Regions from separate parts of the Gordonia prachuapensis genome, predicted to be linked through region 1. Evidence: predicted binding sites of a transcription regulator. Region 1 holds the regulator's gene; each other region holds the start of a gene.
What was found. Region 1 encodes LexA, which represses DNA repair genes until DNA is damaged. Its sites were predicted from a motif close to CGAACANNTGTTCG; they were not measured.

Region 1 (4,354 bases):
CGTCACGCAACTCGATGAGGCCAACCCGGCGCTCGGCGTCCGCGGTAACCGGATCGCCGGTGAGCATCCGGACATCCGGACGGCCCAGCTGGATGCGATCGCCGCGGCCGCGCAGGGCCGCGAGCCCATTCCGTGGGTCATGGCGCCGATGATCGCCTCCGCCGCGGAGGCCGCCGAGTTCGCCGCGCCCGTCCGGGAGCGCGGCTTGGTCGCCGGGGTGATGGTGGAGGTGCCCGCTGCGGCGATCCTCGCCGAAGCCATTCTCGCGGAGGTGGATTTCGTCTCGATCGGGACCAACGACCTCACGCAGTACACGATGGCGGCGGATCGCATGTCGGCGGAACTCGCGGCCCTGACCGACCCGTGGCAGCCGGCCGTTCTCGCGCTCATCGCGCGGGTGGCAAGAGCGGGCCAGGAGGTCGACAAGCCGGTCGGCGTGTGCGGCGAGGCGGCCGCCGATCCGCTACTCGCTTGTGTCCTCGTCGGACTCGGTGTGACGTCGCTGTCGTCGGCGCCCGCAGCGGCGGCGGCAGTAGGCGCACGATTGGCGCAGACCACTACGGAACAGTGCCGGGCCGCCGCCGACGCGGCGCTGGCCACCTCGGACCCGGCGGCCGCGCGGGCGGCTGCGACCGCGGCCCTGGAGAGCTGACCGCCGGGCGCGACCTCAGACGCGGCGCATCACGGTGACGACCTTGCCGAGGATCGCGGCATCGTCACCGGGGATGGGTTCGAAGAGTTCGTTGTGCGGCATGAGCCAGACGTGACCGTCCTTGCGCTTGAACGTCTTCACCGTCGCCTCGCCGTCGATCATCGCGGCGACGATGTCGCCGTTGTCGGCAACGCTCTGCTGCCGGACGACCACCCAGTCCCCGTCGCAGATCGCCGCGTCGATCATCGACTCGCCGACGACGCGTAGCAGGAACAGCGACCCCTCGCCGACGAGTTCGCGGGGGAGGGGGAACACGTCTTCGACGGCCTCTTCGGCGAGGATGGGGCCGCCGGCCGCGATTCGTCCGAGTACCGGGACGAACGTCGGAGTGGGCAGGTCATCGTTCTCGGCCGCAGCAGACGTGCCGCCCGGCGGGACGTGCTGGTCGCCGTCCTGGATGTTGACCGCGCGGGGCCGATTGGCATCGCGTTTGAGCAGGCCCTTGCGTTCGAGAGTGCGCAGCTGGTGTGCGACCGAGGACGTCGACGTGAGTCCGACGGCGTCCCCGATCTCGCGGATGCTCGGCGGATAGCCGCGTTCGCGGACCGACGCACGGATGTACTCGAGGACCCCGCGCTGGCGGGGGGTGAGGCTCGCTTCCGCGGCCGCGGGGTCGACAGCCGGGTCGGAATCCGACGGTCCGGTTGCCGTGTCGGGTCGATCGATCCCGCGGGCGGCGCCGCGCCGTCCACCGGACCTGTTTCCACCGGCCCTGTCAGTCATCTGCGTAGTCCTTTCTGTCGAGCACCCGGCGGTGCCGGGCACTGCGGTTCCGGACGCTTCGGGGCGAACTCCTCGATGCCACTGTTCGGTTGCACTGGTCGGTTGCACTGTTCGGTTGCACTGTTCGATCCCGCTGATCGAGACCCGGCTGCTGTTCTGTGTCCCGCTGTTTTGTGTGTGCTGCTGTCTTGTTCCTGCTGCCGACAGTAATCGAACATTCCCGGTTGTTCAAACATGTGTTCGACGTGTGTCGAGACTTTGTCGGAGTGTCGTGTTAGGTTTCGAACATGCGTTCCATCGAACACGTGATCGATCACGATGTCGATCCCGGTGAGCCGGTGGGGCCCGATCCGTATCCGCACTCGATCAGGAGGACACGTTCGATGAGCACCGCGACGATCAGCACCACGACGATCAGCACGACAGAACTGATTCAGCCCGGCCGGCAGTCCGTCGGGAACCCGCACCGTGCGGGCCGGGTCGGGGCGCCGGTCACCCGCCCGCCGCGACGGGGCGCTCACACGCCGGTTCGTCCGGCCGATCGCCGACCCGTCGGTCAGCCGGCGCGTCCGGGGACGCATGTCGCCGGCACGCGTTGTGACGCACCGGTGGTGGACCGGACCGTCATCGCGCGCCGACGAGCCACAGCCGCTTCCGTCCTCGTCGGTGCCGCACTCGCGCTGATGGTGTGGGTCGTCGCGATCGTCGGCTCCGACTACGCGGCCTCGGTCGAGCCGGCCCCGGTGGGTACCGAGGTCGTGCATGTCCGGCAAGGCGATTCGCTGAGTACGATCGCGGACCGGGTCGCCCCGGGTGTGCCACGGGACGCGGTGATCGCGCAGATCGTCGAGCGCAACGATCTGTCGAGTTCGGGCCTGCGTGTGGGGCAGGCGTTGGTCGCCCCCGCGTACCGCTGAGACCCGGGCGGTATCCTCGATGGCACAGGGTCCGGCCGGGAACCGGCACGGCGTGGCGGGTATCCGGTGCGCCGTTGTGTCCCGAGACGTGCGTGAGGACGACATGCGCTGCCCGTTTTGCAGGTACGAAGACACCAAGGTCGTCGACTCGCGTGTCGCCGACGAGGGGCAGGCGATCCGACGGCGCCGGTCGTGCGCGAGCTGTGGTCGCCGATTCTCGACGGTGGAGAGCGCGGTGCTGTCGGTGGTGAAGCGCAACGGCGTCACCGAGCCGTTCAGTCGCGAGAAGGTGATGCGCGGTGTCCGACGCGCCTGCCAGGGCCGAGACGTCGCCGAGGATGCGCTCGCGCAACTCGCACAGCAGGTCGAGGACGCGGTCCGGGCATCTGGATCTGCCGAGATCCCCAGCAACGAGGTGGGGCTCGCCATCCTCGGGCCGCTGCGCGACCTCGACGAGGTCGCCTATCTCCGCTTCGCGTCGGTGTACCGGTCGTTCGATTCGCTCGAGGACTTCCAGCGTGAGATCGATGATCTACAAGGCGATCTCACCCACCGGAAGACGTCGCGGGCCTCGGTGACCGAATAGTCACGAGACCGCCGGCGCGGCTCATCTGAACGCGTCCAGTGCCCGGATGGCGCGTTTCTCCGAGATCGGCCGCGCGGTGCCGAGTCGCTGTGCGAACAGTCCGACCCGCAACTCCTCGACCAGCCAGTGGGCGTGTTCGTCGAGCGCGGCACGACGTCCGGGTGATAGCTGCGCGCCGCGCTGGTTCCAGTGCGCGACGACGCGGTCGACGGCGGCCAGGCCGTCGCGGTCACGTGCAGCGGCGGCCGGCAGCTCGGTGAGGCGTTCGATCGCCGCGTCGAGGTACCGGGGCACGTGGACCAGATGGTCGCGGGAGGTGGCCGCGACGAAGCCGTCGAAGACGAGGTTCTCGAGCTGGTCGGCGACGTCATCGGCGGCAACGGATCCGCTCAGTCGATCGATCTGTGCCCGCAGGGGTGCCACTCGCCGGAGCGCGTCGGTGGCGAGCACGAAGTAGTCGGGGGCCGCGTCGCTCACCGCAGGTCGCAGCTCGTCGCGGAGACGATCGAATTCCGCGGCCGACCCGACGCGTTCGAGACGATCGGTGGCGGCGACGTCGCGGATCGCGCGACGGGTGCAGTCGGCGACCAGGTCGTCAGGGTGCCGATACGGGCTCTGGCTCAACGCGAGTCGACCGGGCGCGTCGAGCGTTGCGGTGATCTTGCGCGTCAGGCCGGGAAGAGCGTTGTCCAGCAGTACCCCCACCGCCTCGGCGTGCCGTCGGTTGCGTTCGCCCGCGGTGGCGACGTCGGTGCGGATCACCCCGATCGGGTGGCCGTCGCCGTCGCGCGCGACCTCCAGGCCGGTGTGCCGCGTGACCGTCTGCCCAGCCACGGTGGCGGTGTCCGTGGGGGCGATCTCGCCGATGCCGTCGGCCGTCCACTCCGTGAATATCCGGACGGGCGTGGGCTTCTGGTCGTCGGCGAACCGCTTCTTCAACGCGGCCAGCGACTTTCCGCTCGCCAGCACGGCGCCGTTCCTATCAGCGACCGCGAAGTTCATGGTGAGGTGCGGTGGGATCCGGTCGGGCGCGAAATCGCGTGGGGCCACCGTCATGGTCGTGATGGCGGACAACTCCCGGGCCAGTCCCGTGATGAGTGGCTCCGATCGGGGTGTGAGCCGGGAGAGGGCGAGGTCGGCGAATCGCTGCGCGGGCGCCATCGACTTGCGGAGCGCCTTGGGTAGCGATTTCACCAGCTCCGTCGCCAGTTCGCTCCGCAGTCCCGGCACCGACCAGTCGAACCCCGATGTCCGCACATGGTCGAGTAGCGGCCGTGGGATCACCACGGTGACCCCGTCGTCCGGTGCACCGGGCTCGAATCGGTAGCGCAGCTCGAGGCGGGTGTCACCCTGCTGCCACGCGCCGGGGAAATCGGTGTCGGCAACGGCCACGTCGGTCGCGACGTCCTCGGGGTG
Region 2 (4,354 bases), on a different contig from region 1:
GACCTACGCCGCCGCGCTCGGTCTCGGTCCGGACATCGTCACCAGCGGCTTCTCGATCGAGTACCTCTCCCCCGCACGCGACGGGCGTGAACTGGTCGCTCACGCGACACTTGTCCACGCGGGCCGAACCAAAGCCGTGGCCCGGTGCGACATCAGCGTCATCGACAACGACGGGACCCGCCGCGTGGTCGCCGCCGCGCAGGGAACGAGCATGGTTCGGAGCCGTGGGTCGAAAACCACGATTCAGCACTGACGAGATCCTCGACGCCGCACTCGAACTCGTGATCGAGGGCGGCCCGGCGGCGGCGTCCGCATCCGCCGTCGCCCGTCGCATCGGCGCGCCGTCGGGGTCGGTGTATCACCGGTTCGCCGGCCGCGACGAGATGATGGCGCGCCTGTGGCTGCGCACCATCTCCCGGTACCAGGAGGGCATTATCTCCGCGTTGCGCCTCGATGACGTTACCGAGGCCGCCCGGGCCACGGTCGCCCACTGTTTCGACTGGACTGCCACGCATCCCGGCGAGTCCGCGCTGCTGCTGCAATACGACAAACAAGATCTGCTGCGCTCCTGGCCCGACACACTCGCCGCCGAACTCCGGACGCACAATCACCAGACGCGCGAAGTGGTACGGGCATACGCGCGACGACGATTCGGATCGGCCGATGCCGAGGTGATGGATCGGGTCACTTTCGCCCTCGTCGACCTGCCCTACGCGGCGGTACGACGCCATCTCCCCGATCGCGGCCGACCGGCAGAGTGGTTGCGCGACTTCACCCTACGGTCCGCCGAGGCGATCCTGGCCGAGATTCCCACCAGGATCACGGACTCTTCGTGACGCGAGACGGGCGTGACTCGACGACCGTCCGCACTGTCGCCGACGTCCCGGGAAATTGATAGTTGCAGGCATCAAAGTTCTGAGTTACTGTCGAATGTACGTTCGAAACACCGGTCGGGGGGCTACACAGTGTCGGGCACAGAACAGGTCACTGAGGTGCAGCAGCTGTATGCGCAGTTGCATGACTTGTTGGACCGTATCGATGCCGTCGACACCACCCCCGCCAGGGATGACGCGGTGTTGGATGTGGCCGAACAGCATGAGCGTGCCTACCGTCGGATGAGTCTGATCGGGCATCGCCGCATGATGGACTGCAACGACCGCGGTGTGCCCGGCCGACTCGGCTACCGCCACATCGGCGAGATGATGGCCCACCACCTGCGCATCCCCGATCACCGCCGCCGCATGACACACATGCGGGCCCTGGCGCAATTCCGTTCACTGCAGGGCGAACTCACCTCACCACGCCATGCGGGGCTAGCAGCAGCAGTCGCCGACGGGGCAGCCACACCCGCCCACGTCGATGCCGTCCTGAAAGTCCTCAAGAAGATTCCCCGCTCGGTGCCACTCGACGTCGCTGAGAAGGCCGAGGCGATGATGGCCGAGTTCGCCCGCACCCTCACACCGAAACAGATCCTGAAGGCCGGCGCCGAACTGTTGAGCCGCATCGACCCCGACGGCACCCTGGCCGACGAGCGTGACCGCGCCCGCCGCCGCTCAGTCCTCATCGGCGACCAAGACGACCAATCGATGAGCGAGATCGACGGTGCACTCACACCCACGACGCGCGCCATGCTCGATGTGATTCTGGCGAAGATGGCTGCGCCAGGGATGAACAACCCCGAAGACGACCAGTCGCCGCGGGGTGCGAACACCAACGCCGACATCGAGAAGCTGAAAGAGGCTGCCGGCCGCGACCATCGCTCGACCGGACAACGTAACCACGACGCCCTCGAAGCCCTGTTCAGGCTGGTCCTCGACGGCGGCGTACTCGGCAAGAGCCACCGCGGTCTACCCCCGCACATCATCGTCAAGGTCAACGAAGCCGATCTGCGTGACCGCGCCGGTTTCGGGCACACCGCAACCGGCACCCAACTCCCTATGTCCGACATCATCGAGATGGCCGCCGACGCGCAGTTCCACCTTGCGGTGTTCAAGGACCACACCGCACAGCCGCTGTATCTGGGCACCGCCAAACGCTTCGCCAACCAGGCGCAACGATTGATGCATTTCGCGCAAGACGGCGGCGGCGGATGCTCCAAACCCGGTTGCTCGAATCCGAGCGCGATCGTCGAAATCCATCACGCCGACAAAGACTGGGCCGACGGCGGCACCACCGACATCGACACCACCGCACCGGCCTGCCCACCACACAACCGCATGGTCGGCCCCAACCCCGGGCAGTGGACTACCCGCATCATCCGCCGCGGCCGCGACGCCGGCCGCGCCGGCTGGTCACTGAACCCACTCGACGGTAGCCCACCCGCATCACCCCAGGTCAACCGGATCCACGAAGTCGGCGAACTCTTCGAACACTACCTCCGCGGCGGAACCATCACCGAGACACCACAACCCGCCGACAGCGAACCCAAGCCACCACCATCGGAGACACCGGCACCACGCACACCGATCTCACCGGCACGACTCGCCGTACGTACTCGACGACGCAAACAGAAACGACGCCGCACCAATAAGCACACCCGACAACGACTCCTGGCCCGGGTGCGATAGGTCGCGCGGGACCTCTCGCGCACCCGCCGATCAACCGCGCATGAAACTGCACGCGCGGTTGAACGCTGAGCGCGCGAGAATCTCGCCGCCGGTCACACCAGCGTCGCCAACTGCCGAATCGTCGCCACGTCACGTGCGGTGACCATCAACATGCTCACGCCCGCGGCCTCCCATTGCTTGATCTGGGCACGCACGTCGTCGGCGGTGCCGGCGATCATCGTCTCGCGCACCATCTCGTCGGGGACCGCCGCCATCGCCTCGGCCTTGCGGCCCTCGCGGAACAGCGCACCGATCTCATCGACCGCGTCGCCGTATCCCATGCGTCGGTAGAGCTCGGCGTGAAAGTTCTTCTCCTTGGCGCCCATTCCGCCGACATAGAGCGCGGTCGACGGTCGGTACCGCTCCACGGCTTCGGCGACGTCGTCGGTGATCACCACCTGCACCGTCGCCGCGACCTCGAAGTCGTCGCGGGCGTGTCGGGCGCCGGGTCGGGCGAATCCTTCGGCCAGCCATTCCTCGTATTGATCCGCCAGACGCAGGCTGTAGAAGATGGCGAGCCAGCCGTCGGCGATCTCGGCCGTCTGCGCCACGTTCTTGGGCCCCTCCGCACCGAGCCAGATCGGAATGTCGGCGCGCAACGGATGAGTGATCGGCTTGAGCGACTTGCCGAGTCCGGTCGAGCCGTCGGCAGCCGCCGGATACGGGAGCGGGTAGTGCGGGCCGGAACTGGTGACCGCGGACTCACGGGCGAGGACGTCGCGGATCACCTGGACGTACTCACGGGTGCGCGCTAACGGCTTCCCGAACGGTTGCCCGTACCACCCTTCGACGACCTGCGGGCCCGACACACCCAGCCCGATGATGTGGCGGCCGTTCGAGAGATGGTCGAGGGTCAGCGCCGCCATCGCAAGAGACGTCGGCGGCCGGGCAGACAGTTGCGAGACAGCCGTGCCCAGACGGATTCGTTCCGTCGCGGCTCCCCACCAGGCCAGCGGGGTGTAGGTGTCCGACCCCCATGACTCGGCGGTGAACACCGCGTCGAATCCGGCTTCCTCGGCAGCCGCGATGAGTTCCGGAGCGTTGTCGATGGGCCCACGACCCCAATAGCCGAGCTGTAGTCCGAGCTTCACCTGTGCGTCCTCCGCGGGTCTGTGACGTGCACCTTGTGCCTCAATACTAGAACGTGTTCTACTCGATGCGTGAGTCCCAGCACAACTGCACCCCGCCCTGCCCCGGCGAGTCCGGTCGCCGAGGTCCCCGAGCCACAGTCGGAGATCCTGTCGGCGCCGTTGAAGAACTCCTTCGACTACACGCGCTCGCTCGGACCGGTCCTGAGCCAGTTCGCCCTCGCGCTGCGCGATGGCCGCATCATCGGCTCCAAGAGCAGCGACGGCACGGTGTCGGTGCCGCCGCGCGAGTTCGATCCGGTCGGCGGCGCGAAGACCACCGAGCTCGTCGACGTCGCATCGACGGGCACGGTCCTCTCGTGGTCGTGGCAGCCGGCGCCGCTGACGCCGCAGCCCCTCGACAAGCCCTTCGCGTGGGCGCTGATCAAGCTCGACGGTGCCGATACCGCACTGCTGCATGCGGTCGCGGTGGACTCGCCCGCCGACATCTCGACCGGCCTGCGGGTACATGCGGTGTGGAAGGCCGCACGCATCGGGCGCATCGACGACATCGCCCACTTCCTACCGGGCGAAACCGGCGACGCGGCACCGGCGAACGAGGCCGAGAACTCCGACGACGAACTCATCGTGATGCCGACCCCCATCAGCACCGAGATCATC
Region 3 (4,354 bases), on a different contig from region 1:
TTCCCGCAGCCAGTGCCGCGACATAGGCCAGCACCCAGCCCGCGTAGATCTCGTCGTCGAACAACCAGTCCATCCCACCGATGATCGCCACCGGTGGCACGGTGAAGATCAGCCATTCGACGACGAGGTCGGCGACGGTACACCCTGCGCCGCAATGGCTCGTCCCGACGAACACCGAGCTGCCCATCGACCTTGGCGATGACGCTCTCCCCAACGGCGGCATGTCCATGTCGGAGTCGGTATGGCCGTCCGACTCAGCCGACGGGCGCGGCGCCCGGCCCCACGCGATGTAGGCCATCACCCACAGCACCGACCCGAACAGCGCGCAGATCGGCCAGACCAGGTTCATCACTGCCATCGGCTGCGGTCGGCGGTATGCGTCGATCGCGAGCGCCGCAGCACAGATCAGTCCAGCCGAGACGCTCGCCCAGCTCGCCGCCGCCAGCCAGGTCGGTAGGTCGTTCGATGCAAGCATGGTCATCTGACCATGCTCGCATCGACGGTCATCGGCCGAAGTCCAGTCCCAGACCCAGCCGATCAAGCGGGTTCCGCCCGACGTGGCGAACCAGCGTGCGCTTTCTTCGCCGCCGACGGCGTGGCCGAACCCCGCCTCGAGGTGGCGTGATCGGTCGAGCCGGTGACGGCGCCTCCGGTGGGCGCGGCGCATCACTGATCGACCCTCCGCGCAGGTACTGCTCGAACAGTTCGCCGACCTCGTGGATGCGGTTCACCCGCGGCGGTGGTGGTGGACCACTCACCGGATTCAGCGACCAGCCCGCCCGACCCGCATCCGGACCTTCGCGGATGATGCGCGTCGTCCATTGGCCCGGATTGGGGCCGACCATCCGGTTGTGGCGAGGGCACGCCGGTGCGGTCTCGTCGATGTTGGTGCGACCGCCCTGTGCCCAGTCCTTCTCCGCATGGTGGATCTCCGCATGCGCGATCGGTTGCGAACAACCGGGCGTGGAACACCCACCGCCGCCGGGCTGCGCGAAGAGCGCCAGCCGCTGCGCACGACTGGCGAGTCGCTTGGACGTGCCGAGGTAAAGCGGTTGTGCCGTATGGTCTTTGAAGACTGCCAGATGCCACTGCGCCTCGGCGGCGATCTCGAGAACATCCTTGATCGGCAGGTGCGAACCCGTCGCGGTGGTGCCCACGCCGGCGCGCTCGCGGAGCTCGGACTCGTCGATCTTCACCACCAGGTGCGGCGGCAGACCGCGGTGACTCTTGCCGAGGACACCGCCGTCGAGGACCGCCTTCAACATCGCCTCGAACGCATCGTGGCGGCATTGCGCGGGCGTTCTCCTGTCGCGCTTCGCAGCTTCCTTCAGTTTCTCGATGTCGGCGTCGGATTCGACTCCGCTGGGTGAGTTCTCGTCGTCGGGGTTGTTCATGCCCGGTGCGGCCCACGCGGCGAAGAGAACTTCGAGCATCGCTCGGGCCTTGGGGCTGAGGACAGCATCGAGTTCACTCATCGACTGCGAGTCCTGGTTGCCGAGGCTCATCTGTCGACGCTTCTTGCGGTCGGCGTCGTCGACGAGTGAGCCGTCGGGATCGATGCGCTCGAGGAGGTGGACTCCCGCGGCAGTGAGTTGTTTCGGGGTGAGCGTGCGCGCGAAGTCGGACATCAACGCCTCGGCCGCATTCTGGACGTCGGCGGGGACGGACGACGGGATCTTGCGGATCGTCTCGATGACGACGTCGACATGCGCCGGGGCGGCATCACCATCGGCGATCGCATCGGCGAGATGCGCATAACGCGGTTCCATGAGTTCGCCCTGCAGCGAATACATCTCGGCCACGAAGCGCATGTGATTCATGCGGCGACGCGCATCGGGTATCCGCAGCCGATGCAACATCAGGTCGAGCAGTCCGCGATACCCGAGCTCGCCGACCAGGCCACGATCCGACACGTCCAGAACGCGGCGATGACCGATGCCGCTCATCCTCCGGTAGGCACGCTCGTGTTCTTCGGCGACCTTCATGATGGCGTCGGCGGACGTCGGTGTGGTGTCGACTGCGCGGATCTGATCGAGGACGGCATGCAGCTGCTGATACAGCGCTTCCACCTCGGTGACCGAATCAATGTCCGACATCCTGCTGCACCCCCCGATTGCAGTCCGAACGTATGTTCGAGAGTAACCTATGTCCGAAATGTCCGCAAGGGGCAATTTTCAGAATCGGAAGATGTCCCCTGGAAAACCCCTTGCGTCGACGAAAGTGGAGGTACTAGCGTCGCTCACGCGCTGACAACTGGTCAGCAGACGACCCTTGGAGTGATGAGCCGATGACCGCGCCGACGAGCACCGCTGTGCGCGGTGCACGGTCCATCCTCATTCATCGGGCCTCGATCTGATCCGTTCACGGATCCGAGGCCCATCTCGACAAGGGTCTCAACATTGTCTTCTTCATCTTCTGAACACTCTGTGACGCTCGCCGACTACGGCTGGGACGAGCAGCGCGACAACGACTTCGCGGAACACGCCGCGCAGGGCCGCGTACCCGGGCGGGTTGTGCGAGCCGAACGGGGCCAGTGCGACGTCGTCACCGCAGCCGGTCTCATCCGGGTCACCGTGCCGCCCGATTCGACCGGAGATCAGCACGCGCCGTGCACGGGCGACTGGGTGGCCCTGCATCCGGCCACCGCGCAGTCCGCGGCGACCGTCACGGCAATCCTCGATCGACGAAGCGCCGTCACCCGCGCCCGGGCGTCGGGCACCTCCGATGGGCAGGTGCTGGCCGCTAACGTCGACATCGTGGCGATCGTCGTCTCCCTTGCCGACCCGCTCAAACAATCCCGCATCGAACGGCTTCTCGCCCTCGCGTGGGAGAGCGGCGGCATGCCGCTGGTGATCCTGACCAAGTCAGACCAGTGTCCCGATGCCCATCAGAAGGCGGCCGAGGTCGCCGACATCGCGCCCGGCGTCAACGTGCTGGTCACCAGCGCCACGACGGGCGAGGGCATCGACGACGTCCGAAGCGCGATCACGGGCACCGTCGTTCTTCTCGGCCGGTCGGGCGCCGGGAAGTCCAGTCTCGGCAACCGCCTGATGGGCGCGGATCTGTTGGCGATCAACACTGTTCGCGACACGGACGGCAAAGGGCGCCACACCACCGCGTGGCGAGAGCTGCTGCCGCTACCGGGTGGTGGCGTCCTTCTCGATACTCCCGGGTTGCGTGGCGTGGGACTGCACGATGTCGACGACGGCCTCGATCAGACCTTCGCCGAGATCACCGATCTGGCAGAGCGCTGCCGCTTCACCGACTGCGCGCACCAGACCGAACCGGGCTGTGCCGTGCTGGCCGCGATCGAGGGCGGCGACCTGCCTCGTCGTCGGCTCGACAGCTATCACCGGCTGCAGCGCGAGAATGCCCATGCTGCGGCCCGCACCGACGCCCGACTACGTGCCGAGGCGAAGCGGTCGGCGAAGGAGATGGGGCGCCTGCGTAAGTCGATCAACCGGTCGCATCCGCGCAAGATGTGACGCCGACGCTGCTCAATCCTCGATCAACGTCGGATCAGTACTGAGTTCCACGGTCGCCCACAGCTGGTAGTCGGACGATTCCAGTCGGTCGACGACGAAGCGCCGGACCCGGTCCTCGTCCTCCACCCGCCAATCACCCGGTTGCACAAGGAAGTCGACTTCCACGTACAGCCGCCGGCCGAGGCGAGTGGCGCGCACGATCGGGTCCGGCAGCTCGTATTCGGCGGCTGCCGCGGCGGCTGCCGCTTCGATGTTCGCGCGGAGTTCGGCGGGTGGCGCCGCCTCCATCAGCTCGCGCAGACCCTGTCGCAGCAGGGAGGTCGCCATCGGCGCGATCGCTGCCGATGCGATCAGGACGAGGACGGGATCGACGTAGGCAGCTGCCGATTCGGCCTCGGACCGTCGCATGATGACGGCGACGACACCGCCGACAGCCACCATGAGACTCAGCAGCGCGCCGGCCCGCCAGCTCACCAGTTCGGCTTGCGCCAGCTGAGACAGCCGGGCTGGACCGCGCAGGAAGATCATCACCACCAACGACAACGCCGCCGACACGATCCCGTAGGCGACCACACTGCCGGCGGATGCGTCGGACCCTCCGTTGACGATCACGGCGACGGCGTCGGATGCGCCGTATACGAGCGTCGCCAGCAAGGCAGCGCCTTGCAGACAGACCGCGAGCGGGGTGGCGCCGTGGCGGCCGAACGGGTAGTCGGGGGTCGGGCGCGTCTCGGCGGTGCGGGCGGCCACGAGGGACACCGCCACCAGCACGATCCCGGCGAGCATGTACAGCCCGTCGAACAGGATGACGCTCGAGCCGCTGATGATGCCCCACACCAGCGCGGCCGAGCCGAGTGCGCCGGTGACGG

Region 2: V1Y59_RS19095 (HNH endonuclease signature motif containing protein) is a predicted target of LexA. The motif match lies at 928-941, and genes of this name have one in related genera.
Region 3: V1Y59_RS20015 (HNH endonuclease signature motif containing protein) is a predicted target of LexA. The motif match lies at 2,122-2,135, and genes of this name have one in related genera.

Annotation. Positions count from the first base shown of each region.
Region 1 is NZ_JAZDUE010000005.1:5,756-10,109, forward strand. Features, by position in the region: gene ptsP (phosphoenolpyruvate--protein phosphotransferase) at 1-652, shown strand, start outside; gene lexA (transcriptional repressor LexA) at 668-1,435, opposite strand; gene V1Y59_RS07140 (LysM peptidoglycan-binding domain-containing protein) at 1,723-2,352, shown strand; gene nrdR (transcriptional regulator NrdR) at 2,456-2,938, shown strand; gene hrpA (ATP-dependent RNA helicase HrpA) at 2,960-4,354, opposite strand, start outside.
Region 2 is NZ_JAZDUE010000017.1:78,204-82,557, reverse strand. Features, by position in the region: gene V1Y59_RS19105 (PaaI family thioesterase) at 1-253, shown strand, start outside; gene V1Y59_RS19100 (TetR/AcrR family transcriptional regulator) at 225-836, shown strand; gene V1Y59_RS19095 (HNH endonuclease signature motif containing protein) at 993-2,567, shown strand; gene V1Y59_RS19090 (LLM class F420-dependent oxidoreductase) at 2,660-3,697, opposite strand; gene V1Y59_RS19085 (Zn-ribbon domain-containing OB-fold protein) at 3,767-4,354, shown strand, end outside.
Region 3 is NZ_JAZDUE010000019.1:45,913-50,266, reverse strand. Features, by position in the region: gene V1Y59_RS20020 (DUF4396 domain-containing protein) at 1-481, opposite strand, end outside; gene V1Y59_RS20015 (HNH endonuclease signature motif containing protein) at 504-2,096, opposite strand; gene rsgA (ribosome small subunit-dependent GTPase A) at 2,427-3,485, shown strand; gene V1Y59_RS20005 (cation diffusion facilitator family transporter) at 3,498-4,354, opposite strand, start outside.